One region of the Arthrobacter sp. NPDC093139 genome, then DNA from elsewhere that is predicted to be linked to it. Evidence: riboswitches for the same ligand, from Rfam matches in the RefSeq annotation. Region 1 holds a riboswitch; each other region holds the start of a gene.

The links. Region 1 has a riboswitch for thiamine pyrophosphate ahead of thiC (phosphomethylpyrimidine synthase ThiC). Riboswitches for the same ligand answer to the same signal wherever they lie in the genome.
Region 2: it holds a riboswitch for thiamine pyrophosphate, as region 1 does, so the genes downstream of both, thiD (bifunctional hydroxymethylpyrimidine kinase/phosphomethylpyrimidine kinase) here and thiC (phosphomethylpyrimidine synthase ThiC) in region 1, are expected to answer to the same signal.
Region 3: it holds a riboswitch for thiamine pyrophosphate, as region 1 does, so the genes downstream of both, ACIP90_RS14790 (ECF transporter S component) here and thiC (phosphomethylpyrimidine synthase ThiC) in region 1, are expected to answer to the same signal.
Region 4: it holds a riboswitch for thiamine pyrophosphate, as region 1 does, so the genes downstream of both, ACIP90_RS09100 (FAD-dependent oxidoreductase) here and thiC (phosphomethylpyrimidine synthase ThiC) in region 1, are expected to answer to the same signal.

Annotation. Positions count from the first base shown of each region.
Region 1 covers NZ_JBIVOO010000020.1:16,477-23,527, reverse strand. The annotation lists gene ffh (signal recognition particle protein) at 1-895, shown strand, start outside; gene ACIP90_RS20430 (alpha/beta fold hydrolase) at 948-1,682, shown strand; gene thiC (phosphomethylpyrimidine synthase ThiC) at 1,772-3,595, opposite strand; TPP riboswitch at 3,590-3,697, opposite strand; gene ACIP90_RS20420 (amidohydrolase family protein) at 3,760-4,848, shown strand; gene ACIP90_RS20415 (VOC family protein) at 4,921-5,796, shown strand; gene ACIP90_RS20410 (hypothetical protein) at 5,905-6,339, shown strand; gene rpsP (30S ribosomal protein S16) at 6,532-6,942, shown strand; gene ACIP90_RS20400 (RNA-binding protein) at 6,944-7,051, shown strand, end outside.
Region 2 covers NZ_JBIVOO010000001.1:62,141-69,191, forward strand. The annotation lists gene ACIP90_RS00320 (Rne/Rng family ribonuclease) at 1-1,118, shown strand, start outside; TPP riboswitch at 1,295-1,392, shown strand; gene thiD (bifunctional hydroxymethylpyrimidine kinase/phosphomethylpyrimidine kinase) at 1,375-2,925, shown strand; gene rplU (50S ribosomal protein L21) at 3,270-3,578, shown strand; gene rpmA (50S ribosomal protein L27) at 3,639-3,902, shown strand; gene obgE (GTPase ObgE) at 4,020-5,609, shown strand; gene proB (glutamate 5-kinase) at 5,674-6,771, shown strand; gene ACIP90_RS00350 (glutamate-5-semialdehyde dehydrogenase) at 6,798-7,051, shown strand, end outside.
Region 3 covers NZ_JBIVOO010000009.1:128,973-136,023, reverse strand. The annotation lists gene ACIP90_RS14810 (TerC family protein) at 1-527, opposite strand, end outside; gene ACIP90_RS14805 (hypothetical protein) at 710-874, opposite strand; gene ACIP90_RS14800 (DUF4235 domain-containing protein) at 1,001-1,264, opposite strand; gene ACIP90_RS14795 (heme-degrading domain-containing protein) at 1,301-1,852, opposite strand; TPP riboswitch at 1,991-2,132, shown strand; gene ACIP90_RS14790 (ECF transporter S component) at 2,203-2,823, shown strand; gene ACIP90_RS14785 (ABC transporter ATP-binding protein) at 2,823-4,487, shown strand; gene ACIP90_RS14780 (energy-coupling factor transporter transmembrane component T family protein) at 4,484-5,287, shown strand; gene ACIP90_RS14775 (hypothetical protein) at 5,325-6,320, opposite strand; gene ACIP90_RS14770 (UDP-N-acetylglucosamine 1-carboxyvinyltransferase) at 6,584-7,051, shown strand, end outside.
Region 4 covers NZ_JBIVOO010000004.1:263,725-270,775, forward strand. The annotation lists gene moeB (molybdopterin-synthase adenylyltransferase MoeB) at 1-496, opposite strand, end outside; gene ACIP90_RS09070 (TetR/AcrR family transcriptional regulator) at 503-1,249, shown strand; gene ACIP90_RS09075 (DUF3107 domain-containing protein) at 1,312-1,536, shown strand; gene ACIP90_RS09080 (hypothetical protein) at 1,545-1,847, shown strand; gene ACIP90_RS09085 (4a-hydroxytetrahydrobiopterin dehydratase) at 1,866-2,537, opposite strand; gene ACIP90_RS09090 (thiazole synthase) at 2,603-3,436, opposite strand; gene thiS (sulfur carrier protein ThiS) at 3,442-3,678, opposite strand; gene ACIP90_RS09100 (FAD-dependent oxidoreductase) at 3,675-5,102, opposite strand; TPP riboswitch at 5,095-5,215, opposite strand; gene thiE (thiamine phosphate synthase) at 5,243-5,977, shown strand; gene ACIP90_RS09110 (DUF222 domain-containing protein) at 6,005-7,051, opposite strand, start outside.

The DNA.
Region 1 (7,051 bases):
CGTGATCGACGCCATGATTGGCCAGGACGCCGTGAACACGGCAATGGCCTTCGATGAGGGCGTTAACTTCACCGGCGTCGTGCTGTCAAAGCTCGACGGCGATGCACGCGGCGGTGCCGCGCTGTCCGTTGCGTCGGTCACCGGAAAGCCCGTGATGTTCGCGTCCACCGGCGAGGGCGTGGACGACTTCGAAATGTTCCATCCGGACCGCATGGCGTCCCGCATCCTCGACATGGGCGACATCCTGACCCTGATCGAGCAGGCCGAGAAGTCCTGGGACAAGGACGAAGCTGCCCGGATGGCGAAGAAGTTCGCCGACCAGGAAGACTTCACCCTGGACGACTTCCTGGCGCAGATGCAGCAGATCCGCAACATGGGCTCCATGAAGAAAATGCTCATGATGATGCCCGGTGCCCAGAACATCCGCCAGCAGCTGGAGCAGTTCGACGAACGCGAAATCGACCGCGTCGAGGCGATCGTCCGTTCCATGACCCCGCACGAGCGGCTGGCACCCAAGATCATCAACGGTTCACGCCGCGCCCGCATCGCCAAGGGTTCCGGCGTGACCGTCTCCGAAGTCAACGGCCTGCTCGAGCGCTTTGGCCAGGCCCAGAAGATGATGAAGAAGATGGCCCAGGGCGGCGGAATGCCGGGAATGCCCGGAATGCCGGGCATGGGCGGCGGGCCCCGCAAGGGTGCCAAGAGCGCACCCAAGAAGAAGGCCCGCTCGGGTAACCCCGCCAAGGCAGCGCAGGAGCTCCGGGAGGCGGAGGCCCGGCGCGCCAACGCAGCCAAGGCCCTGCCCACGGGTGCGTCCTTCGGCCAGCAGGGCGGCGACTTCGATCCGTCCCAGCTGAACCTTCCCAAGGGCTTCGACAAGTTCCTCGGCAAGTAGCGGAACCATGTCTGCCTGCTCGGATGCCGGACCGCTGCCATAAGGTTGGGTCATGTTTAAGCAGCGGGTAGTGTTCGTCCACGGCGCGGGGAGTTTCGGCTCCGCCGCCTGGCCGCGCCAGCACGGCATGGCCCTGCAGTATGACGCCCTCTTCCTGCGGCGCCACGGGTTCGATGCCGAAGCCGATCCGCTGGAAACAGACTTCGCGGAAGACGCGCGGATCGTGCTGCGGTCGCTGGCAGATGATGGCCGGGGCGCCGCCGGTGGCCACATAGTGGCCCATGCCCAGGGCGCGATCGCGGCGATGATGGCCGCCGTGGAACGGCCGGACCTCGTGTTCTCGCTGACCCTCGTGGAGCCGGCCTGCCTGTCGCTGACTGCCGAATTGCCCGCCACGGCAGCCCACCGGGCGCTGATGGAGCCCCTTTTCGAGGTCCGGCACCAGCTCGGCGACGACGACTATGAGCGGGAGTATCTGCGGCGCGCCTTCGCCGCGGAAGGCCACGGTCCAAGCACCCCGGAGGCCCCGCGCGCCGCGAGGCGGTTGCGGCTGCAGGCACCTCCCTGGCATGCACCGCTGCAGATCGTCCCTGGCGTTCCCACGCTGGTCCTCACGGGCGGCTGGGAGCCCCTCTATGAGGAGATCGCCGGGTACCTGCGGGAAACCGGTGCCCTGCACCGCATCGCAGCAGGCGGACACCGGCCCCACGACTCCGCGGAAGGCGACCGTCTTATCCGGTCATTCATTGCCGAGGTCAGCCGGCGGCAGCAGCCGCGGGCGTCCTGACCAACGTTCCTTACCCGCACGGAGTGCGCCGCAGGTCCGGTCCGGCGGGCCCCCAATGCCTGCCGGACCGGACCCGATAGGGTGGGCCGCTACTGGCGGGCGGACTCGGGAAGCTTCAGCTCCGGCAGGTAAACCTTCCCGCCGGCGGCCAGGAACTCCTGGCTCTTCTCCCGCATCCCTTCGGCCATCTCGGCCAGCGCCGCCTGTGCTTCCGCGGAGCCGTATTCGTTGCGGATGTCCTGGCTGATGCGCATGGAGCAGAACTTGGGCCCGCACATGGAGCAGAAATGCGCGGTCTTGGCCGGTTCTGCCGGCAGCGTCTCGTCGTGGAAGGCCTCAGCGGTCACCGGGTCCAGGGACAGGGCGAACTGGTCCCGCCACCGGAATTCGAAGCGCGCCTTGGACAGGGCATCGTCCCTCTCATTCGCTCCCGGGTGGCCCTTGGCGAGGTCGGCGGCATGGGCGGCGATCTTGTACGTGATCACGCCCGTCTTGACGTCGTCCTTGTTCGGCAGGCCCAGGTGTTCCTTGGGCGTCACGTAGCAGAGCATGGCGGTGCCGTAGCGGGCGATTTCCGTGGCGCCGATGGCCGAGGTGATGTGGTCGTAGCCTGGTGCCACGTCCGTGACGAGCGGGCCCAGGGTGTAGAACGGAGCGCCCTTGCACAGCTCCTGCTGGCGCTCAACGTTCTCCCGCACGAGGTGGAACGGGATATGGCCGGGACCTTCGACCATGACCTGCACGTCGTATTCCCAGGCCCGCTGGGTCAGCTCGGCCAGCGTGTCGAGCTCGGCGAACTGGGCGGCGTCGTTGGCGTCCGCGGTGGCGCCGGGGCGCAGGCCGTCTCCGAGGGAGAAGGCGACGTCGTACTTCGCGAAGATCTCGCACAGCTCGTCAAAGTGCGTGTACAGGAAGTTCTCCTGGTGGTGCGCCAGGCACCAGCCCGCCATGATCGAGCCGCCGCGGGACACGATGCCGGTCACCCGGTTGGCCGTCAGGGGGACGTAGCGCAGCAGGACCCCGGCGTGGATGGTCATATAGTCCACACCCTGCTCGCACTGCTCGATCACGGTGTCACGGAAAATCTCCCAGGTGAGGGCGTTCGCCTCACCGTTGACCTTCTCCAGCGCCTGGTAGATGGGAACCGTGCCGATGGGGACGGGCGAGTTGCGGATCAGCCACTCGCGGGTGGTGTGGATGTCATCGCCGGTGGAGAGATCCATGACGGTGTCCGCACCCCACTGGGTGGCCCACTGCAGCTTGTCCACCTCTTCGGCAATGGAACTTGTCACGGCCGAGTTGCCGATGTTGGCGTTGATCTTCACCAGGAATGACTTGCCGATGATCATGGGCTCGGACTCGGGGTGGTTGATGTTGTTCGGGATGATGGCGCGCCCGGCCGCCAGTTCGCTGCGGACCAGCTCAACGTCGCAGTTCTCCCGGAGTGCCACGAACCGCATCTCGGGGGTGATGATGCCCTGCCGGGCATAGTGCATCTGCGTGACCGTCTTTCCGCCGACGGCGCGGCGCGGCACCGGCTGCGCGCCCTTCCACTCCGCGGACGCGGCGCCGCGGCGCACGGCCGACCGGCCGTCGTCGAGCAGGTTCCGTTCCCTGCCGCTGTAGGGCTCAGTGTCGCCGCGGGCTTCAATCCATTCCGCGCGGAACGGCGCGAGGCCCACCACGGGATCGCTGCCGGGTCCGGCTGTCCGGTACACCCGCAACGGCTCGTTCTGCTCCCCGCTGGGTGACGGCTCCAGGGCAATTTCCGTGACCGGAACGCGGAGGCCGTCGCCCTCGATGTACGCCAGCGAATGCGACTTCAGGGACTGGGTGATATCCGCACCGGATGCTGCTTCCTTTTGGCCAGCTTCTATTTGGGCAGGGATCAGCTCTGTTTTCTGGGTACTCATGTACTGCTCACTTCCTTCGCCGGCATTACCCGGACAGGTTCAACGGTCGCAGGCCGCGCTAGCCCGATCTCAGCCCCTGCAGGGGCACCCGTGTGGTCGTAGACGAAGCTACCACAGGGCGGCTGGCCGGTGCCCGTCCACGCCTGATATGACAGGCTGGATCCATGGCGCGCATCATCGAATTCTCCGGCACAGTGCTCACCGGCCCGGACCAGGACCGGACCGGTCTGTGGGCCGTGGACGGCAAACTGACCTTTCAGCGTCCGGGCCGCATTCCTGACGTGATCCTCGACGGCTGGGTGCTGCCCGGCTTCGTTGACGCGCATTGCCACATCGGGCTGGGGCCAACCGGCGCCGTGGACGACGACGTGGCCTACGCCCAGGCGATGACCGACCGCGATGCCGGCACCCTGCTTGTGCGGGACGCGGGAGTGGTCAGTGACACCCGCTGGCTGCAGCGGCGCCCTGAAGCGCCGAAGATCATCCGTGCCGGACGGCACATTGCCCGGAGCCGACGGTACCTGAGGAACTTCGCCGTCGAGGTTGAGCCGGAGGACCTGGTGGAGGCAGTCCGGAAGCAGGCGCGTTCCGGGGACGGCTGGATCAAGCTGGTGGGGGACTGGATCGACCGAGACGCCGGCGACCTTGCGCCCTCGTTCCCGGACGAGGCTGTCCGGGACGCGGTCAGCGCGGCGCATGATGAGGGCGCAAGGGTCACGGCACACTGCTTCGGCGAGGACGTCCTCGACCAGATGCTGGATGCGGGCATCGACTGCATTGAACACGCAACGGGGCTCCTGCCGCGGCACATCCCGCGGTTCGTGGAGCAGAACGTGCCGATCGTGCCGACACTGGTCAACATAGCGACGTTCCCGGACATCGCCGCCCGGGCCGAGTCCAAGTTTCCCCGCTACGCGGCCCATATGAGGGCGCTGTGGGAGCGCCGGAACGAGCGCGTCCGGGACGCGTACGAGGCCGGAGTGGAGATTTTTGCGGGCACTGATGCGGGCAGCGTGATCGGGCACGGCCGGATTGCGGACGAGATCCTGGCCCTCCACGGTGCGGGGCTCCCCGCCGCGGCCGCCTTGGATGCTGCCTGCTGGAGGGCCCGCCGGTGGCTGCGTGCGGACGGCCTGGACGAGGGCGCGAGCGCCGATGTTGTGGTGTGTGCGGAGGACCCGCGGGAAGTGCCGGAAACCATAGGGCAGCTCCGGGCAGTGGTGCTGCGGGGAAGTGTCGTCCGCTGGGAATAAATTGAAGCTTCAAGTAATTTAGATAGGTAGAGACCATCGAAATCCGGTGGCCAGGGAGTCGGGAGCATTCACATGACACCAGCAGCCAGCAGCCAGGATCTTCTTCCTGCCGATCTCACCATGGGCACCGTCATGCTCAAGGTCGGCGACATGAAGCTTATGACCGACTACTACCAGCGGGCGCTCGGCCTCAATGTCGTAGCCGAACAGGATGGCGGCCTCTACCTTGGGCGGCTCAGCACGCCCCTGGTCCATCTGGCTCCCGCCCCCGGACTGACCATTCCGGGACGCGGCGAAGCCGGCCTCTTCCACACCGCGCTCCTCTTCGATGACCAGGCAGCCCTGGCCGCCACCGTCGCCACCGCCGCCCAGTATGAGCCCCGGTCGTTCACAGGCAGCGCCGACCACCTCGTCAGTGAGGCCTTCTACTTCAGCGACCCTGAGGGGAACGGCATCGAGCTCTACTGGGACCGCCCCCGCGAGGCGTGGTCCTGGGACGGCAAGAATGTGGTCATGGACAGCCTCGCCCTGCCGCCGCAGAAGTACCTGCAGGACCACCTGACCGAGGACGCGCTGGAGGGCCAGCGCGGCACGGAAGCCGGCGTGGGGCACGTGCACCTGCAGGTGGGTGACGTCCAGTCTGCCCATGACTTCTACGTCGGGACCCTGGGATTCGAAAAGACCGCGGGCTGGCACGGGCAGGCCCTGTTCGTCTCGGCCGGTGGCTACCACCACCACATGGCCATGAACGTCTGGAACAGCCGCGGCGCCGGACCGCGCCGGGACACACTCGGGCTGGGCGAAGTCCTCATCGAAGTCCCGGCAGGGGACGACGTCGGCGCGCTCGCCGACCGCCTGAAGGCCGCCGGCGTTGCTGCCCACCACACGGGGGCGGAGCTGCGCTTCGAGGACCCGTGGCGCAACCGGATCCGCGTCGCCGTACGCTGAGCCTGTTCGCGATTCGGGGCGGGCCTGTGGGTTAGGCTGAACTCGAACATCCCCGCCGGCCTTCACCGCCGCCGGGTTCCCGCTATCGACGGAACGAGGACGAATTCCATGGGTTTCACCGAAATCTTTGTTGCCACGCACAGTGAAGCCCTCAAGCGCGCCGCTGACCTCGAGTCGGGCGCAGCCGCCGCGGCCGGCGTCCGCATCCCGGGGATCAGCGACTTTGAAATCGAACAGCTCGGAGACCTCGCCGGAGCGGCCGTCCATGCGGCAGGCGCCGATTACGAACTGGCCATGGTGGACGTGGCCAGCGACTCGCTGCTCGGTGTGCCGCCGGCCATGGTCCGGGCGCTGGCGGAGCTGGTCAGCTACGAATCGGAGGGCGAGGGCAACGTCCTCGACGATGTTGCCGAGCGGTGGGCCGCCGAGGACGACATGCCGTTTGGGGCCGCCGAGGCGCGGAAATACGTCCAGCAGCTGGCCGAACTTGCCGAAAGCGTCGACGAGAACAGCCGCACGGGCCTCTACGTCTGGTCCTCCTGACCTGCCGATTCAGGCCCCCGCCCCTGTCAAGTCGAAATCGGGCCGCTGATCTGGCACAATAAACAGGTACTCGATCTGCGTGGCCCCTCTCTCCGCGTCTGGATCCTGTCCTTTCGAACCCCAAGTATGGCCCGCCCCACGGGTGCAGAAACGCGGGTTCAGCCCGTTTCAGAAACAGGAGTGACCACTAAAGTGGCCGTAAAGATTCGCCTTAAGCGCTTCGGCAAGATGCGCGCACCGTACTACCGCATCGTCGTCATGGACGCACGCTCCAAGCGTGACGGACGTGCCATCGAAGAGATCGGCAAGTACCACCCCACCGAGGAGCCCTCATACATCGAGGTCGACTCGGACCGTGCCCAGTACTGGCTCGGCGTCGGCGCACAGCCGTCCGAGCAGGTTGCCGCGATCCTCAAGGTCACCGGCGACTGGCAGAAGTTCAAGGGCCTCCCGGGCCAGGAAGGCACCTTGAAGACCAAGGTTGCCAAGGAAGCCTTCGTTGCCCCGGAAAAGGGTTCCGTGATCATCCCGGAAGCCATCACCAAGAAGGCCAAGGCAGAAGCTCCCGCCGAGGCTGAAGCAGAGACCACCGAGGCTGAGTAAGTTGCTGGCAGAAGCGCTCGAACACCTTGTCCGCGGAATCGTTGACTCCCCTGAGGATGTCAAGGTCAGCACGAAGAGCAACCGCCGCGGGGATACCCTCGAGGTGCGC
Region 2 (7,051 bases), on a different contig from region 1:
ACATCGGCGGAATCATCGTGATCGACTTCATCGACATGGTTCTGGAGTCCAACCGTGACCTCGTGCTGCGCCGTATGGTGGAGTGCCTGGGCCGCGACCGCACCAAGCACCAGGTGGCGGAAGTGACCTCACTGGGTCTCGTCCAGATGACCCGCAAGCGCATGGGCACCGGCCTGCTGGAAGTCTTTGGCGAACAGTGCGAGGTATGCGCCGGCCGCGGCGTGGTGACGCACGACGAGCCCGTGGAACACCGGCGGGCGAACGTTGTTGCGGCCGAGCACCACGTTCCGCGGGCGGAGCACCAGCCCGCCGTGCGGACCGAACGCAAGAGCCGCCGGCGCGGCAAGGGTGGTCAGGTTCCTGCGGAAACGGGCCCCGCCGCACCCGCCGCGGTCCACCATGAGCCGTCGGAGGCTGAGCGCCACGCCAAGGCTGAGGCGACACGGGCCGCACTCGCCAACATCGCGGCCGCGGCCCATGCAGCGCATCTCCATGAGGACGCCGCGCACCAGGCCGCGTCCGCCGGAGCACAGCGCTCCGTCCCTGCCCCGGCGCCGTCCGGTCCGGAAAGCCCGGCGGTGCACCGTACCCCGGAGACGGAGAGCGTTTCAGGCCGTCCCGGCGCCGTGCTGACCTTTGGCGGCGAGAAAGTCGTGCTTCCTTTCGTCGAGCACGCCGGCGAGCCGGCCTCCGAAACTCCTGCCCTGACGCTGGACCGGCTGGAGGAGGCGTTCGCGCACCTCGGCGCGCCGGCCGTTCCCGCTGAGGAGCAGCCGACGGCGGACCGCGCACCTGCCGCGGGGGAGACGCCTGCTGCCGAGCCGGCAGCGCCGGCCGGAACGCGACCTGCCCCGGCAGGTGCGGACCACGACGCCGACCGGTTCGCTGACCACTCGGCGGTGCAGACCCGCACGCGCCGGCCGCGCCGCAACCGCAGTGCCAGCCGGGCTCAGGGCGCAGCCAATGAGACGTCCGTGGAACACCACGAGACCGCCCCGGCATCAGCAGCCGGGCACTCGCACGAAGCCAAGGCGCCGGTTTCAGGGAGCGCCGCTGCCCCGAAGCCTGCCAGCGAACCGATCATTCTCGGCGTCGGCGTGCCTGCGTCCGAGCTCTGAGCTGGACGGGTTCCCGCTTTAAGCTGATCTGATGCAACGGGCCGGTGCCGCAACTGCGACACCGGCCCGTTGTGCTTCAGCGCCAGAGCGGCCGCGGGCTGTTGCCCCGGCAATTGCGGGGCTGCCGGTCGCAAACTGCAACGCAGTGCCCGCAGGGCAGCAAACCGCTAGGCTGGGGGACTGACACGGGGTGCCGCGCACGGAGCCGGCTGAGATCCAAACCCGTTGAACCTGACCGGTTAGCACCGGCGAAGGGATGTCTCCTTTGTCTTCACTATCTGCCCTGAACCTTGTCCAGCCTGCAACGCCTGAGGCTGTGCCGCCCATCCGCAGGATTCCCCGCGTCCTGGCCATTGCCGGCTCGGACCCGTCCGGCGGAGCCGGCATCCAGGCGGACCTGAAAAGCATCGCGGCCACGGGTGGCTACGGAATGGCGGCCATCACGGCACTGACCGCCCAGAACACCCGGGGCGTCAGCGCCGTCCATCTCCCCCCGGCCGAGTTCCTGACGGCACAGTTGACCGCCATCAGTGACGACATCGCCGTGGACGCCGTAAAGATCGGCATGCTGGGCGACGCACAGGTGATTGCCGCGGTGCGGGTCTGGCTGGAGAAGGTGCGCCCCGGCGTCGTCGTTCTTGATCCCGTGATGGTGGCAACCAGCGGGGACCGGCTTCTGCAGGAGTCCGCCGAGGCGGCACTGCAGGAACTCCTGCCGCTGGCCGACCTGATCACGCCCAACCTCGCCGAGCTTGCGATGCTGCTCGGGGAGCCGGTGGCCTCCACCTGGCCGGACGCGCTGGAGCAGGGCAAACGGCTGGCCGCCGAAACGGGGGCCACCGTCCTCGTCAAAGGGGGGCACCTGGACGGTGCCGACTGCCCCGACGCCCTGGTGAATACGGGCGGCGCCCTGTCGGCCGATGTCGTCGTGGTGGACGGCCAGCGGGTGCCGACCCGCAACAGCCACGGGACCGGATGCTCCCTGTCCTCGGCGATGGCCACTATGCAGGCCCGTGTGGGCGACTGGGAACAGTCACTCCGCACCGTCAAGCCCTGGCTGGAAGAGGCCCTCCGCTCCTCCGGGCAGCTTGAGGTGGGACACGGCAACGGGCCGGTCCACCACTTCCACCACTTGGCGTCCCCGGGTGCTGGCGCTGAGGGCAGTTTCGCCGACCTGCTCCATGCGGAGGCCGCCGCGGATCTCGACGCGATCTACGGCCTGGGCTTTATCCGCGGGCTGGCTGAAGGCACGCTTCCCGAAAGCGAGTTCGCCTATTACCTCGCACAGGATGCCATCTACCTCAACGGATACTCGCGCGTCCTGGCACGGGCCAGCGCGCTGGCTCCCACCGAGGCCGAGCAGCTCTTCTGGGCCCGTTCTGCGCAGCAGTGCCTCGAAGTGGAGTCCGAGCTGCACCGCAGCTGGCTCAGCACCCGGATGGTGCTGCCTGACCTCGGGCCGGTCACCAAGGCTTATGTGGACCACCTGGTGGCGGCGTCTGCCTCGGGGAGCTATGCCGTGCTGGTAGCCGCGGTGCTCCCGTGCTTCTGGCTTTACGCCGAAGTCGGGGAGACCCTGCACTCCGAATTCCTCGCAGCCGGCGCCCCCGAAGGACACCCGTACGCTGAGTGGTTGCGCACCTACGCCGACGAGGGCTTTGCAGAGGCCACCCGGCAGGCCATCGCCATCACCGACGCCGCGGGCCGCGCGGCGTCCGACGCGGAACGCAGCCTGATGCTGACGGCATTCAGGCAGTCCTGCCGCTACGAGGTCGATTTTTTCGACGCGCCGCGGCTCCACAGCTGAACGGTCTCCGGCGCAGGAGCCGGTAAGATAAACGCGCACGGTGACGGCAGGTCGGTGCAACAGCCCTGTGGTGGTTATCACGGACAACCCGCCGAAACCAGCCTCATTTGCGGCCGAAGACGAAATTAGCGTATTCTAGATCTTCGGTGCTTACGCCAACACTTGGGTTATGACCCCGGGAACGGTCCTTTTGGAATTCCAAACGGCATTGTTCCGGGGATAGCTCACGGATTCCCCCGGGGAATCCACGGCGTTGAGGCACAGCGAGAGCCGGACCAAACACCTTTGGACCCAGGTTCCGCACGCAAATTTAGTAATAAACGTCGAGAGAAGTGAGTTCCCAAGTGGTGTACGCGATTGTCCGCGCAGGCGGCCGCCAAGAGAAGGTTTCCGTTGGAGACTTCGTTACCCTGAACCGCGTCGCCGGTGGAGCCGGCAGCACCATTGAGCTGCCCGCACTGCTCCTGGTAGACGGTGACAAGGTCACATCCGCAGCTGCGGACCTGGCCAAGGTAACTGTTACGGCTGAGATCCTCCAGGACCTCCGTGGTCCGAAGATCGTCATCCAGAAGTTCAAGAACAAGACCGGTTACAAGAAGCGCCAGGGTCACCGTCAGGAACTGACCAAGGTCAAGATCACCGGTATCAAGTAACCTCTGGTTACTGTTCAGGTTTTCAGCAGATTCCCCAGAATTTAAAGGCAGGCATTCCAAATGGCACATAAAAAAGGCGCGAGCTCCACTCGCAACGGTCGTGACTCCAACGCCCAGTACCTCGGCGTCAAGCGCTTCGGCGGCCAGGTAGTTTCCGCAGGCGAAATCATCGTCCGCCAGCGTGGCACCCACTTCCACCCCGGTGCAGGCGTTGGCCGCGGTGGCGATGACACGCTGTTCGCACTGCAGGCAGGCGCTGTCGAATTCGGCACCCGCCGCGGCCGTCGAGTCGTGAACATCGTTGCTGCTGCAGCTGCAGAGTAACAACAGGATCTGAACCGGTGGAGCGGGCCATGATGGCCCGCTCCACTGGTCTTTTAACCGCATTACAATCAATTTGGGCGTCCAGAACGTCCGGATTAAGCACAGAGGAGATTCACCGTGGCGAGCTTTGTAGACCGGGTAGTACTGCACGTATCCGGCGGTACCGGCGGCCACGGCTGTGTCTCGGTGCACCGTGAGAAGTTCAAGCCGCTTGGCGGCCCCGACGGCGGCAACGGAGGCAACGGCGGAGACGTCATCCTCCGCGTGGACTCCCAGACCACCACGCTGCTGGACTACCACCACGCCCCGCACCGGCATGCCACCAACGGCGGGCCCGGCATGGGCGACTGGCGTGGCGGCAAGAACGGCGAAACCCTGATCCTTCCGGTCCCGGACGGCACGGTCGTCAAGACCAAGGACGGCGAGGTCCTGGCGGACCTCGTCGGCGAAGGCACCGAGTTCATCGCCGCGGCCGGCGGGCTCGGTGGACTGGGCAATGCGGCGCTGTCGTCCCAGAAGCGCCGGGCGCCGGGCTTTGCTTTGCTCGGCATCGAGGGCGAGTCCAGCGACATCGTGCTGGAACTGAAGTCCATCGCAGATATCGCCCTGGTCGGCTTCCCGTCCGCCGGCAAGTCAAGCCTGATCGCCGCCATGTCCGCCGCGAGGCCCAAGATCGCCGATTATCCTTTCACGACGCTCATCCCCAACCTCGGCGTCGTGCAGGCCGGCGACGTGCGGTTCACCATCGCCGACGTGCCCGGACTCATTGAAGGCGCGAGTGAAGGTAAAGGCCTGGGATACAACTTCCTGCGCCACGTCGAGCGGTGCGCCGCTTTGGTTCACGTTTTGGACTGCGGTACGCTGGAATCTGACAGAGATCCACTCTCCGACCTCGCCATCATCGAAGCTGAACTCGAAAAGTATGCCGTTGATATGAGCTATGCCGGCAACGACGGCGAGGTTGTTCCGCTGAACCACCGGCCCCGGTTGGTGGCTTTGAACAAGGTCGACCTGCCTGATGGCAAGGACATGGCCGAGTTCGTCCGCCCGGAGCTGGAGTCGAGGGGCTACCGCGTGTTCGAGGTTTCGGCCACGAGCCACGAAGGTCTCCGGCAACTCGGATTTGCCATGGCGGAGATCGTCAAGGCCGCCCGTGACTCGGTGGCCGCAACACCGCCGAAGGTGCACGCGCCTGTGCTGCGCCCCCGCGCAGTCAACGAGGCCGGCTTCAAGATCCGCCGCGAGGAAAAGAACCTGGAGCCGCTGTTCCGCGTTCTGGGTGAGAAGCCCGTGCGCTGGGTCAAGCAGACTGACTTCACCAACGAGGAGGCCATTGGCTACCTCGCGGACCGGCTGGCCAAGCTTGGTGTTGAAACCGAGCTGTTCAAGCAGGGCGCCAAGCCCGGCGACACCGTAGTGATCGGTGACGACGACGGCGTGGTGTTCGACTGGGAGCCGACCATGATGGCAGGCGCCGAACTGCTGGCGTCGCCGCGCGGCACCGATGTCCGCTTTGCAGACATCGGGGACCGGCCCACCCGTGGTCAGAAGCGTGAGGAACAGATCGAACGCCGTGAGGCCAAAGCAGCGGCACGCGCCGAGCTGGAAGCCGAGCGCAAGGCGGGCATCTGGACCGAATCAGTCAGCGGGCGCCGTGCCGCACGGCCGCTCAAGGAGAGTGGACTGAACACCCAACATGAGGAGTGAACCCGCACACGTGTCTGATAATTCCGCAATTGTCATCGAGGAACCAAGAACCGACGACCGCAGCATGCTCGCCAGGGCCCGCCGCATTGTCGTCAAGGTCGGATCGTCGTCGCTCACGAGCATCAAGGGCGGAATCTCCGAAGAGGCATTGATCGAGCTTTCCAATGCGCTGGCCGCGAAGAGCAACGAGGGCACCGAGATCATTCTGGTCTCCTCCGGTGCCATCTCGGCGGGGCTGGCGCCCCTGGGCCTGGTCAAGCGTCCGCGCGATCTGGCGACGCAACAGGCCGCTGCCAGCGTGGGGCAGGGGCTGCTCATGGCCCGCTACACGCACGCCTTTGCGGCGCACGGCGTCACCGTAAGCCAGGTACTGCTGACCGCGGATGACCTGATGAGGCGCAGCCACCACCAGAACGCGTTCCGGGCATTGAACCGTCTGCTGAACCTGGGCGTGGTCCCAGTGGTCAACGAGAATGACACCGTCGCCACGCACAAGATCCGCTTCGGCGACAACGACCGGCTCTCGGCCCTTGTGGCCCACCTGGTCCGCGCCGATGCGCTGGTGCTGCTTTCCGACGTCGACTCCCTCTATGACGGCCCGCCCGCCAAAGGCGCCAAGCGGATCCCGCAGGTTGACGGCCCCCAGGACCTGGAGGGCGTGAACATCGGCAGCCCCGGCAAGGCGGGCGTCGGTACCGGCGGCATGCAAACCAAGGTCGAGGCCGCCACGATGGCCGCCGATTCGGGCATTCCCGCCCTTGTCACCTCAACGGCCAACGCGGCCGCCGCCCTGGCCGGTGAAGATGTGGGAACCTGGTTCTCCGTCAACAGCGGCCGCAAGTCCGTGCGCATGATGTGGCTCGCCCATCTGGCACACGTGCAGGGCCGCCTGATTCTTGACGACGGCGCTGTGAGGGCCGTCCGGGACAATGGCGCCTCCCTGTTGCCGGCGGGTATTACCTCCGTTGAAGGCCACTTTGAATCGGGCGACGCCGTCGAAATGGTTGCGCCCAACGGCACCGTCATTGCCCGCGGCCTGGTCAACTATTCAGCCGACGAACTGCCACAGATGCTGGGCCGTTCCACCGTGGAACTGGGGGAGTCCCTGGGCCGCGGTTTCGATCGTGAAGTTGTCCACGTAGACGACCTTGTTCTGGTCTAACGGCCAGACTCACCTAGACTTGAATGATGACTGAGGCACTGATGAACCAAGCAGCAGAGACATCCACCGACGCTACGCAGGTCCCCTCCACGCCGGAAAACAGCCAGCCCTCACCCGCTGAGGTCGAAGCGGCCGTGTACGCGATCGCCGACCGTTCCCGCCAGGCTGCCCGCAGCATGTCCCGCGCCAACCGCGCCCTGAAGGACAAGGGCCTCCGGGCCATCGGGAGCGCCCTCCTCGAGCGCAAGGCTGAAATCCTCGAGGCCAACAGCAAGGACGT
Region 3 (7,051 bases), on a different contig from region 1:
TAGTAGTCCGCGGTGTGAAACAGCCGTTGGGTCATCCGGATCATGATGTTGTCGGCGGACTTTTCCTCCGAGCGGTCGGGTCTAAGCATGTTGCCTGCGGTAATCAGCAGAATCAGTGCGAAAAGGTAAAAGACCCACGCGAAGGTGTTAATGAGCGCGGCCCCCAGAAGAATGAAGACAGTGCGTGCGGCCAAGGCGAACGCTATTCCGAACAGCAGCACTTTTTGCTGGTCTTCGCGCGGCACGCCAAAGCTGTTCATGATCACCAGGAAGACAAACAGGTTGTCCACTGACAAAGCCTTCTCGGTCAGGTAGCCGGCGAAATATTCTGCGCCGGGGGATGCCCCTCCGAAAGCGAAAATTCCGGACCCGAAGCAGAGTGCGATCCCCACATAGACGGATGACCAGATGACCGCTTCCTGCAGGGTGGGAATGTGGGCACGGCGGACGTGGACAAAGAAGTCAAAGGCCAGCAGCGCAACGATGCCCGCGACGGTCAGCACCCATATCAGTGGAGGAACGTCCATCATTCCTGCTCCCGGTAGCCGATGAAGGCACGGCAGGACGATGCAGCGCGTACGGGAGCTGCACCGCTTCCCGCCTTGCGGTCAGGCTACTCCCTATTGCCGCTCCCGGCGTACCCTCCGCTGGACCTGGTTCCACAGAGGAACAGTTGACGGACCAGGGCCGGCGGCCGCAGCGAGCTTTCCTAGAGAGCAAGCTCGCTGCTGCCGCTGATTGAAAAGCAACCATCTCCGTCGCCATCATCACGTGAGATGTAGGTGGTGAAGTCAGCAAGCGACATGAAGCAGTAGAAGTCGCTGTAGCGGTAGTTCGCTTTTTCTGCCTTCGTCGCCACTTTGATCATCATCACTTTCGCAGTCGAGGTTTTCGTTGTCTGTTGAGTCAACGATGCGCGGCCACGATCAAGGTTTGCATCGGTTGGATGCAGAGTTCGGGCAAGACTGGGCAAGAATTTGCGAAGCAAACGCAGTGTGGGCTAGACGATGTCCTGGGTCTTGGCGAAGCGGGTGATGGCCCGCTGCGTGCCGCGGTTTGCCAGCACCTGGATTACCGCGCTCACGGACGCGGAAATGAGGGCGAACGTCAGGGCTGTGCGCAGCGTCGTGGGGACGTCGTCCTTGTCGCCCTTGGGGGGCTTCCGCCCGGTGACCTTTTCCCAAATGGTATCCACGGCCTTGGTGCCGGCGTACCCTGCAAGCAGGCTGATGCCAGTGCCAAGCAACTTGATGAAGAAACTCATTCCGGGACTCCCTGCGTCATGAATACTGGTCTTTCCCTAGCCTAGCCGTATGGAGCCGTGGATTTCCCGCAGCGCCTGGACCACGAGGTCGTGGTCCTCCATCTGTGGCAGCCCGGAAACGGTGACGACTGCTACAGCTCCCACCCCGCGCACGTACACGGGGAAGGCCCCGCCGTGGGCAGCGTAGGTTGACTGGTCGAACCACGCATTGTCCTCGATCCGGCCTCCGCCAAGCCGGCCGCGCAGGCCCACCAGCAAAGACGGCTCCTCGTAGCGGGCCGCCGTCCGCTGCTTGGCCCGCACCCAGCCCTCGTTGTCCGGCGTGGCCCCCTCGAGCGCCACGTGGAAGAGGACCTGGTCCCCCTTTGTGATGTCGATGGCTATCGGGAGATTGCTTTGCTTGCCCATTTCCACCAACTGGAGGCCGAGTGTCAGGGCGTCATCCTTGCTGAACCTGGGCAACTGCAGCTCGGCTACTTCCCCCTCAATCCGCTCAATCAGGGCTTCCAAGGCGCCTGCCGGCTGCTCATCCGGAGAGTCAGGGTCGAAGGCGGGCACGGCGCGGCTGCCGGAATCGTCATGCGTCATGGCCCCAATGTACTCCGGTACGATGACGGCTCTCCTCCCCTCCTCTGGCGGACGCCGCCGTACTTCCCGGAATGTGACTGAAGCGCCGGGCTGTCAAGGCGGTCCCGGTGTAAACTGGATCAGCCCATAAGGGCAGATTTATTACGACAGGGGAGCGCCGCCGTCGGACCTCACTGGCATTGCCAGGGAACCGCGGAAGGGCGCTGAGAGTGCGGACAGCCGCAGACCCTCGAACCTGATCCGGCTAGTACCGGCGCAAGGGAGTCGAGTTCTCAGAGTGTCCGGCAGCAGGCAACCCACCGCCCGCAGCCGGGGAGCGCTTTCCCCTCCTGATCCTCAGGAGGACCATCATGACAACTGCAGCAATCAAGAAGACCGGTTACAACTGGCGCGTGGCCGACATCGTTGTGGCGGCACTGATCGCCGTCGCCGGCGGCGTGATTTTCTGGGCGTGGTCCCAGGGCGCCAACCTCATCTCCGCTCCCATCAACGCGGTCTATCCGCCGCTCACCGGCCTCTACGCCGGCGGCTGGATGATCCCGGCGGTGCTCGGCATGCTCATCATCCGCAAGCCCGGCGCGGCACTGTTCTGCGAAACCGTGGCCGCCACCGGTGAACTAATCATGGGATCCCAGTACGGCACCACGGTGCTGATTTCCGGCCTCCTGCAGGGCCTCGGTGCGGAACTCGTCTTCGCAGCGTTCCGGTACAAGAAGTTCAACCTGCCCGTTTCGCTGCTGGCCGGCGCGGGTGCGGGGCTGTTCTGCGGCCTGAACGATTCCTTCGCTCCGTGGGGCTGGAACATCGCCTACGCGGCCGGAGACAAGCTGGCCTACGTCATCTTCACCGCCATCTCGGGCGCCATCATCGCCGGTGCGCTGTCCTGGATCGCTACGCGCGGCCTCGCCAAGACCGGCGTGCTGAGCTCGTTCGCGTCCCGCAAGGCAGCCACGGAGCCCGTCTTCAACTGATGCCCGGACACCACGACGGCGGTGTCCGCCCCGCCGCGGTCACCGCCCGCGGCTGGGGCTGGCGCCACGCCGGCCGCACGAAACCCGCGGTCAACGCCCTTGACCTGGACATCCGCCCGGGGGAGCGGGTGCTGCTCCTGGGGCCTTCAGGCGCCGGCAAGTCCACCCTGCTCCACGCCCTCGCCGGCGTGCTCGGTGACACCACGGCGGGCAGCAGCACAGCGGACGACGGCGGTCCCTCCGGCAGCGACGACGCGGACGAAAGCGGCAGCCTCCTGATCGACGGCGAACCGCCGCGCGCCCAGCGAGGCCGCGCCGGGCTCATGCAGCAGGACCCCGAAACGCAGGTGGTCCTCTCCCGCCTCGGCGACGACGTCGCCTTCGGCGCCGAAAACCTCTCCGTGCCCCGCGACGCGATCTGGAGCCGCGTGCACGAGGCCCTGGACGACGTCGGGCTCGCGCACCTTCCGCTGGACCACCCGACGTCGGCCCTGTCCGGGGGACAGAAGCAGCGCCTCGCGCTGGCGGGCATCCTGGCGATGCGCCCCGGGCTCATCCTGCTGGACGAACCCACCGCCAACCTGGATCCGGCAGGCGTCCTGGAAGTCCGCGACGCAGTGGGCCGCTGCCTCGACAAGACCGGCGCGACGCTGGTGGTGGTGGAGCACAGGGTCGCGGTGTGGAAAGACCTCGTGGACCGGATCATCGTGCTGCAGCCGGGATCCGCCACGCAACCTGCCGTGCTGATCGACGGCGCCCCCGACCAGGTCCTGGTGCAGGCCCGCGAGATGCTGATCGCCGCCGGGGTCTGGGTGCCGGGGTACGTTCCGTCCACCCGGCGCCGGTTGCACGGCGGCTTCCCGGGCGGCGAGGGCCAGCCGGAACCCGTTTCCGGACAGTCTGACCTGGTGCCCGGCCAACTGGGCCGCGTGCCCGGCCAACTGCTCCTGGCGGCCGAGGGCGTGGGCGTCTCCCGGGAGCGTCCGCGGAGACCCGGCTTCAAGTCCGTTCCTCCGCTGCCCATCCAGCGGGACATCACGGCGCAGGTCCGCGCCGGTGAAGCCTTGACCATTACGGGGGCCAATGGCGCCGGTAAATCCACATTCGCGCTGACGCTCGCCGGCCTGATCCCTCCCGTCGAGGGCAAGGTGTCGGCCACCGTGGAGCTGAGCCGAGGAACGGGGATCGATCCCTACAGATGGCGGGCCGAGCAGCTGATCGCCAGGATCGGCACGGTCTTCCAGGAACCCGAGCACCAGTTCGTCACCGGCAGGGTCTTGGACGAGCTGCAGTTTGGCCCGCGGCACATGGGCCACGGGGAAGAGCGGGTGGACGAACTGCTCGAAAGGCTGCGCCTGACGGGTCTTGTGGACGCCAACCCGTACACGCTCTCGGGCGGGGAGAAGCGGCGGCTCTCGGTGGCCACCGTCCTGGCGGCCCATCCGCAGGTCCTGGTCCTCGACGAGCCGACGTTCGGCCAGGACGCCAACACCTGGGCGGAACTCGCCTCCTTCCTCTCCGAACTGCTCGATGCCGGAACCGCCGTAGTCTCCGTGACGCACGACCAGGAATTCACCCAGGTGCTGGGCGGCACCGAGCTCAAACTGGGCGCACCGGAACTCCGTGTGCCCGGCGTCGGGACACCGAAGGCGGCGACATCATGAGGGCCCCCCTGACGATCGCCGGGAACCGCGCCCTGCTGACGCGCGCCAACCCGCTGGCCAAACTCGTTGCCGTTTTCCTCATCACCCTGGTGCTCGCGCTGTCCATCGACTGGATGTCCGCCTCCGTCGCGCTGGCCTGCGAACTGCTGTTGTTCCCGCTGGCAGGGCTGACCTTCACGCTGCTCTGGCAGCGCGGCTGGCCACTGATCGTCGCGGCCGCCGTCGGCGGCTGGAGCACCTCAATCCTCGCGCCGGACAGCGGAAGGATACTGCTCGACGTCGGCATCTGGTCCATGAGCGAAGGCTCCCTCGAGTTGGGGCTGGGTTTCCTGCTCCGAGGCCTGGCGATTGCGCTGCCGGCGGTGCTGCTCATGAGCTGTACCGACCCCACCGACCTCGCCGATGCGCTGGCGCAGAAGGCCCGCCTGCCGCACCGCTTCGTCCTGGGGACGCTGGCTGCCATGCGGCTCGTGGGACTGATGGCGGAGGAGTGGCAGACCATCGGAATGGCCCGGCGAGCCCGCGGCGTGGGATCCCGCGGCACCCCGTGGCAGCGGCTGCACGCCACCCTGGGACAAAGTTTCGGGCTGCTGGTCCAGGCCATCCGCCGCGCGACCCGTCTCGCCGTCACTATGGAAGCGCGCGGCTTCGGCGGCGCTGACAGGACCTGGGCCCGCGAATCAACCTACAGCCGCCTGGACATCTGGGTGCTGCTCGGGGGAATGGCAATCGCGGCCGGCGCCGTGGTGGCCGCGGTATGGGCCGGCACGTGGAACATGGTGTGGCTGGAGGGGCCGTAGGGCTTCTGTCCCCGCTCCTCGCCGTTTTGTGGCGTTCCTAGATGCAGGAGTGGTTGTAGTCGAAGCCCTTCGAGACGAACTGGGTGAGCGTGACTTGACCGCCGGAGGTCAGCGGGGGAAGGGAGCAGTTGATCTTGGCTCCCTCCGCGGTGTGGGCACCGGCCAGCCAGCTGGGCAGGCTGTAGAGGCTGCTGCCTTCGCTGACGGCGCCGACGATCTGCCACCACTGCAGGCTGGCGGAGTAGATGCCCACGTCCGCGCCGATGCTGTGGAAGAAGTCCGTCATGCCTTCGAGAACTGCTCTGTTGGCGTTCTTGTCGCCGGACCACGTGTTTTCGGTCTCCACGTCGAGCCACCACAGGTAGTCCTCCGGGTCCGCGACGGTGCGGAGATACGCGTCGTCGAATGCCTTGGCATAGCCGTACATGTAGGCGCAGGCGGCGTCTTCCGCTCCAGTGCATGTGCCATGGGGGTTGGTCACGCTCTTGCCGCCGTAGTCGTTGCTGTTCGGCCACCAGGATCCAGCGTGGCCGGGGTTGGCGGTGTTGACGTACAGGGCGACCGAAGGCTGGGCAGTCCCCCCCAGCGCGGTCTCAGCCCACTCCAGTTGCTCGTGCAGGCAGGGATTGGTGGTGTTGGCCAGCCCGTTGTTGACGCCGACGATGGCGAAGGCGGTGATTTCAGGGAGCGCCGTGTTGCATTGCGGCCAGGACACGTCGTTGCCCAGCAGCGTTGTGCTGCCGCCCGGAGGGGCACTCGGCTTCGCCTGCGTGGTCGGGGCAGGGGGTGGAGCCGACACTGAGGAGGTGGGGCCGGGAGTCGCCGCAGGAGACGGGCCGGCAATTGGGGACGGCCCGGTGGAGGAAGGGGACGGCCGGGTCACGGAGGACTGGGGGGCCGGCGGCGAGCCGTCATCCAGGCGGGGGCCGGGAACGAATCCCACTGCGGTCGCAACCACGAAGGACAGCAGGGCGGTGGCCTTTTGCCTGGTCGGGCGCTTATTGCCGAGCACCCCGGAACTGAAAATGGACACGGCGGCCTCCCATTCCTCACTTTTGGCCGCAACCGCTAGCTGCTAGCTTGCTCCCGCGTCGTTTCCCGGTCAAGGCCCTCGCGCGAGCCGGGCAGAGTGTTGGGCAGGGCGGGCGCCAACAACCGGGCTGGCCGGAGGACCGGCACCGCCGCCACTGAGCGCGAGGGCTGAAATTTATCGCATGAGCCGGGTATGGTGCGGCCTTTACTGCCCGAAAGCCGTCCCTTCTTCGCCGAAATACCTCATTTGTGATATTTTTAGGTATGACTCAAGAGACTGCTGAACAGGTTGGCATGATGCTCCGCGACGCCCGCGGGCAGAAAGGCTGGACCCAGGAACAGCTCGCGGCCGAACTCGGAACCAGCCAAAGTGCGGTGGCCAGAATGGAGCAGGGCAAGCAGAATCTGAGCCTCAAAATGATCCAGCGCCTGGAGGCGATATTCGGCCAGAGCATCGTCCAGCTCGGCAAATCCCAGATGACCCACCTCCGCGTGGAAGGCGGCCGGACACTCTCCGGCTCCGTTGACGTGAATACCAGCAAGAATGCCGGCGTCGCGCTTCTTTGCGCCAGCCTAATCAACCGTGGCACCACCACGCTACGCCGCCTGGCCCGCATCGAGGAAGTCAACAGGATCGTGGAGGTGCTCACCAGCATCGGCGTCGAGTGCACCTGGCTCAACGACAACGATCTCCGCCTCCGCCGGCCCGCAGACCTGGACCTGGAGTCCATG
Region 4 (7,051 bases), on a different contig from region 1:
CCGCGGCATCGTTGACCAGGTAACGGGTGGCGAAGTTGTCTGCCCCGTCAAGGATGAGGTCGTAGCCAGAAAACAGCTCCAGGGCGTTGGAGGAGTCCAGCCTGACGTCGTGCAGGCGAACGTCCACCAGCGGGTTCAGGGCCGCGATGGCATCGCGCGCCGACTCGATTTTGGGCCGCCCAACGTCTGCGACGCCGTGGATGATCTGGCGCTGCAGGTTGCTCAGGTCAACGTCGTCGTCGTCGATGATCCCGATGGTCCCCACGCCGGCAGCGGCGAGGTAGAGCAGGGCCGGCGAGCCGAGTCCGCCGGCCCCAATCACCAGCACGCGGGCGTTCTTCAGGCGGCGTTGGCCGAGTGCGCCGATCTCCGGAATGATGAGATGCCGGGAGTAGCGCTCCACCTCATCTGGCGAAAGGCCCGGCGCCGGTTCGACGAGGGGAGCCGGTAAGGTGCGGGTTGCATTTGCAGTGTTTGCAGTGGACGGAAAAGCCATACTTCAATGTATGCCCGAAGATACCGCTGGGTCATATTACCTCCGGGTAAAGTGAATTTAACTGAAACGGAAAGAAGGCCCACAGTGATTCACGATGCACCGGTTGACCGACCCCAGGGTACGCAGTCCCCTGCAGGCGCAACCCGCGCCACCGGGCAGCGGTCAGCCAGGCTGCCCCGCGATGAACGCCGTGCCCAGCTGCTGAATGCCGCCCAGGAGGTCTTCGTTGCCAACGGCTACCACGGTGCCGCCATGGATGAGATCGCGGAAACGGCCCATGTGAGCAAACCGGTGCTCTACCAGCACTTTCCCTCTAAGCGCGAGCTGTACCTGGCACTCCTGGACAGCCACCTCGGTGTCCTCACCGACCTCATGATGGGGGCACTGAACTCCACCACCGATAACAAGGAGCGGGTCCAGGCCGTCATGCGGGCCTATTACCGCTTTATCGACAGCGATGACCAGGCGCATCGGCTCGTCTTCGAATCGGACCTGATCAACGATCCGGACGTCAGCTCACGCCTGGAGACCTTCAACAAGACCTTTGCCGATGCCATCGCGCACGTCATCGCCGAAGACACGAAGCTGCCGCATTTGGAAGCGCAGCTGCTTGGCCGGGCATTGGCCGGAATGGCCCAGGTGAGCGCGCGCTACTGGCTCGAAACCGACGGGAACCTGGACATCGATGTGGCCAGCGACCTGATCTACCGTTTAGCTTGGCGCGGAATCTCTCGCTTCCCCAAGGAGACCTAGACTACAAAGGGAGAACTACCCTTTGGAATTGCATCAACCTTGATTGGCTGGGAGGCCTTGCTGTGGAAGTAAAGATCGGCATTCAGAACATCGGCCGCGAAATTGTGCTGGAATCGGCCCAGGATGCTGACGCTGTGGCCAAGGTCGTGGCAGAGTCCCTCGCCAAGGGGACCGAGCTCCGCCTGAGCGACGAGAAGGGCCGCCAGATCATTGTGCCGGCCAACGTGCTGGGCTACGTCGAGATCGGCGCGGAAGAAGTCCGCCGGGTCGGCTTCGGCGCACTCTAGGACAGGACGTGCTGTCCCTCGTTATCGTCGCACTGGTCACCGTGGCTGCAGGCTTCATCGTCTGGGCGAATGACCGGCGCCACGCCAAGTACGGCATGTTCCTGCCGGCCGGCGTGGCCACGGCAGTGGGGATGCTTGCGTGGATCATTTGCATGGCCGCCGGCCTTGGCTACCAGCCAGGGCTGACCTGGATTCCGTGGATTCTTCCGATGGTGGCTGGCGCGGCTGCGGCCGTGGCGGTGGCTGGCTACCTGGGCAGGTTGCGCGCAAAACGGGACACGCAACGGCTCACGGCAGCTCTTAAGAAGTAGCCGCTTGGGCCCCGGTGATCACTCCCCGAGGTCCGGTCCGTGGCCTTCCTCGGTGCAGAGGCACAACTGGTTTCCTTGAACATCAGTGACCACCACCCGATGGGGTGCGTGGTCACTGTTCGTTGAGGCGCCCGTCGCCGCCACCTTCTCCAGGACAGGGCCCGATTCGGCCTTGGACCGGTGGATGTCTACGTAGAGGCGGTTACCGTCCGGCGTCGGCCCCTGCCGGAACGATACTCCGGGGCCACGGCCGTACGGGTCCACGAGGTGCCCGAACCGGCCCTTGCGGTAGCCCAGCGCGACGCGCCAGACCTCAGAGATCTCGCCTGCGTCCGCTGTCTCGATGCCGATGTCCACGGACCGGTACAGGCCCGGCTGGGCCTCCGCGCCTGCCGCCGCGGCAGCTTGACTGACCGACGCCGCGGCGCCGGTGTCACGTGCCGTTACCTCGCCTCCGACGTCGTGGGAGCTGAACCGGATGAACACCCGGTTGTAGCGCCAATCCAGGTCGGGATGGTGGTCACTTTCCTCGGCAAGGCGCCCGACGTCGGCAATCAGCGCAAGCGCGCCGGCCGCCGTCGGCGTTTTAAAGACGGTCACCAGGCCGCCGAGGCGGTAACGCCAGTCCGGCAGGTCCGCGAGTGCCGCGTCGATCTGGGGGCGGGTGAGGATGTCGTCCCTGGCGGCCACGGCTGCCTCCTTGGCGCGGGTTCGTGGGGTGAGCCTGCCGTGCCGCGGGGCCCCGGGTGTCCGGACTAGAGGAACTCTGCCCGGCCTTCCATGGCCGATGACGCCAGTGCATGCTCGCGGCGCGGGATCCGCCCGGCCGCTTTCGCCAGCCTACCGGCGATAACGGCGTGTTTGAAGGCTTCGCCCATGAGTGCCGGGTTCTGCGCCCGGGTCACGGCGGTGGCGAGGAGCACGGCATCGCAGCCGAGCTCCATGGCCAGGGCGGCATCCGATGCGGTGCCTATGCCGGCGTCCAGGACTACCGGGACGGAGGCACGCGAGACGATCAGTTCAATGTTGTGGGGATTGAGGATCCCCAGGCCTGTGCCGATGGGCGAGCCCAACGGCATGACCGCCGCGGCGCCCAGGTTTTCAAGACGCAACGCCAGGACGGGATCGTCATTCGTGTAGGCGAAGACCTTGAACCCGCGGTTGACCAGCTGTTCGGTGGCGTCCACGAGTTCCACTGCGTCCGGCAGGAGGGTGTGTTCATCGGCGATGACTTCCAGCTTCACCCAGTCAGTCTCCAAGGCCTCGCGGGCGAGCTCTGCCGTCATGACGGCGTCGCGGGCGGTAAAACAGCCCGCGGTGTTTGGGAGCACGCGGATGTCGTGGTCCAGGAGCAGCTGGAACAGGGACCCTGTCTCGGCCGGCGAATAGCGCCGCATGGCCACAGTGGTCAGTTCCGTGCCGGATGCCAGGAGCGCCGCCCCCAGCCCGTCCAAACTCGGGGCGCCGCCCGTGCCCATAATGAGCCGCGAGGTCAGTTCAACGCCGTCAATGACGAGGCGGTCAGCTGCGTCCGCCACGGTTCCGGGCTGATCTTCCGTTCCCGGCGGTGTTGCCTTTGTTTCAGTCATGGTCCTTATCCTCCCTGAACTGCCGTCACAAGCTCGATCTCGTCGCCCTCGGAGAGTGCCGTGCTGTGCCACAGGCTGCGGGGCACTACCTCCGCGTTGCGTGCCACTGCTACCCCGAGCCGCTGGCCGTCGGTGGCGTGTCCGTTGGCGGCCAGGTCCCGCCCGGTGACCTCGCTGACAAGCGTGGTGACGGAGGCGCCTGCCCCCACAGCGTGGGCGTTGCCGTTCAGTGTGATGTTCATGCGGGTTCCTTCTCCTGGTCAAATGTGACTGTGTTCGAAGCGGCAGTGACCGGCGGGGCGCTGCCCGCTCCGCCCGTCCGTTCGGTGGAGAACCGACCGGGACGGAAGGCCTTCCAGCGGCTGTCCTCCACGCCGTCCATCAGCTCGCGGCAGATGACGGCGGCGGCGGGCGTCAGCAGGACCCCGTGCCGGAAGAACCCGGTGGCGATGATCAGCCCGGGCACCACTGCGTCGGGCCCCTGATCGCCGCCGGAAGCTTCGGAGCCGGCGGCGGGTTTAAATCCGGCCGCGGGTTTGGAACGGGCGCCAGATTTGGATCCGGCGGCAACACGGCCCAGCAGGGGGGCGTTGTCCGGCGTTCCCGGCCGCGCCCGTGCCGTCGCCTCGAGCAGCTCCAGTTCGGCTACCGCGGGCACCAGCACCTGGGCATCCCTGAGCAGCTGGTAGACACCGCCGGCGCTGGGCGCGGCCTGTCCGTCCTCCCGCTGGGTGGCGCCAATAACCACAGTGCCGTCCTGCCGTGGAACAAGGTAGACGGGGATTCCGCGGACCATGCCCCGGACGGTAGCAGTCAGCAGCGGACGGAGCCGGTCCGGAACCTTGAGCCTGAGAATATCGCCGTACACCGATCGCAGGGGCAGATTCAGTCCCTCCGGCAGCCCGTCCAACGAGGCGGCCCCGAGACCGTTTGCCACCACAGTTTCAGCGGCCAGCACGCCGCCGCCGCCTGCAAGCCGGACACCCGTGACCCGTCCGCCGTCCTGTCCGTTGTCCTGGCCCCTGTCGTCCTGGCCCCTGTCCCAGAGCAGACCTACCGCGTTGTCACGGACCGCGTAGCCGTTCTCGGCGCCGGCCACGGCAGTCCGCGAGCCGGGTTCATGGCAGGCCAAGGCAGCTGCAATACTCGCCACCAGCTTCCGAGGATCCACCTGATGGTCCGCCGGGATGTCCAGCGCGCAGGAAATGCCGGGGCTCAGCAGCGGCTCCCGCAGCCGCGCCTCACGGATGGTCAGCGGGTCGACTGCCAGACCGGCGGCCAGCTGAACTTCACGCAGGTCCATCAGTGCGCGGCGGTCGGCAGGGTCCGCGCCCACAGCGATGGTCGGCGTCGCCAGATACCCCGTGTCGCGGCAGGCACCGTCACCGGTGAGCGCCGCCGCGAAGTCGGGCCACCGGGCCGAGGATTCGAGCATGAGCTCCAGGAGTTCCTCCTCCTGGTAATGCAGCTCGCTGACAGGGGCCAGCATCCCCGCGGCAGCCCAGCTCGCGCCTGTCCCGGGCTCCTTGTCGATGAGGACCACGGACCGTCCGGAGCGTCTCGCCTCCCAGGCGATCCCGTGGCCGATCACACCGCCGCCAATCACAGCCACATCGGCGTGGATCAGCGATACGGCAGAATTGTTCCCGCCGGTTCCAAGATTCATGGAAATCCTTCCCTACGCCGGTACTAACCGGATCAGGTCAAGCGGTCGGCTCTTACGCCCTCTCAGCCCTGCGCCTTTTGTGACAGCTGCAGCGGGCTCCCGCGGTACCAGCCCAGTTTAGAGGAACTAGGCTGGTTGCCATGACCGTGCCTGACATCCATGAAGCCCGCCTGTACCTTTGCACCGATGCCCGTAAGGAGCGCGGCGACTTCGCCGATTTCGTCGATGCGGCCTTTGCCGGTGGAGTGGACATCATCCAGCTGAGGGACAAAACCATCGAGGCGGCGGAAGAACTCGAACTCCTGGCAGTACTGCGCCAGGCCGCTTCCCGGCATGGCCGGCTCTGGGCCGTCAATGACCGGGCGGACATCGCTTCGCTGGCGGAGGCTCCGGTCTTTCACATCGGCCAGAAGGACCTGCCGCTGCCCTCGGCACGGAAGCTGCTGGACGACTCAGCGGCGATCGGGCTTTCCACCCACTCCCCCGACCAGATTGATGCCGCCATCGCGGCCGCACAGGCACCGCAGGGCCCTGACTACTTCTGCGTCGGACCGGTGTGGGCCACCCCCACCAAACCCGGGAGGGCCGCCGTCGGACTTGATCTCGTCCGGTATGCGGCCGGAGCTGTCGGCAGTGCCGGCGGGGAAAGCGGCCGGAGTGTTCCGTGGTTCGCCATCGGCGGGATCGATCTCAGCAACGTGGAACAGGTGGTCGCGGCGGGCGCAGAGCGCATCGTGGTGGTCCGGGCCATCACCGAGGCACCGGACCCGGCGGCCGCCGCGGCGGAACTGATTGCTGCCCTGGACGCCGGAACAGCCGGTACCGAGGGAGCGGACGCCGAGGATCGCCAGTCGTCGTCCTCTGCGCGGTCATGATCTGGCTATGCCACTAGAAGGGTCACTCTAGGCGGCCGTGAACTGTGCCCAGTCGGGAAAGGGGTCCGCGGGCAGAGGTGGGTCGAAGCTGGCGGGGTTGTCCGGCTCGGGGTTGTCCGGCTCGGGGTTGTCCGGCTCGGGGTTGTCCGGCTCGCGGTTGCCGGGCTCGAGGTTGCCGGGCTCGAGGTTGCCGGAGTCTGGGTTGTGGGGCCAGCGTGGGGGTTCCCGGTCCTGTTCTTCGCTTGGATAGGACCGTCCCGTGGGTGAGATCCAGCCGGGCGGACTGTCACGGGTCGCCTCGACCGGCTGCCAGGGCGTGGTGTGTTTGAGGCGGTGGTGCTTCCGGCACGGCTGGCCAAGGTTGCTGATACCGGTCCCGCCGCCTGCGGACCAGGCCAGTAGATGATCCGCCTCGTTATCCAGGGACTGGTTGCTGCAGCCGGGAAACGGGCACCGGCCGTCCCGCAGCCGCAGCCATTGCCGCATCGCCTTCGGCACACGGTAGCTGCTCCGGCCGATCTCCAGCGGCGCCCCGTCACGCGGATCGGTCAGCACCCGCAGAAACGACCCGGCCCCGTTCGCGACAAGCCTGCGGGCCATGGACGCCGGGATCGGCCCGTACCCGTCCAGCGCGGCCGGTTCCTCACCGGCCCCCAGCAGCGAGAACACCGGCACGGTGACCAGGACCTGCGCCGCGGGGGACGGGATACCCTCCGCCACACCGCCCAGCAGCCAGCAGGCGGTGACGTCCGCGCGCAGCTGCGCCAGGGTCCGGGATTCTCCAGGACCCTGCAGGGCGCGCCCGGCCTCGGTGGCCCGTGCCCAGATGCCCGCCGCGGTGTCCGCGGGCAAGTACACCGACAGCCACGCCATGCCGTCCCGGTCCGGCACGAACTCCATCCGCCGGTCCTTCACGCTCCTGCGGTGGCGGGCCTCGATGCCCACCGGATGGTGCCGCTCCCGCCAGGCACGCGCCCTGGCGCGGAACCTGCCCGGCACCAACTCCCCTGCCAGGCAACCCCGCGCACGCCCGGAAACACCCGTACCCGAAAGATCAGGATCCAGGACTCCTTG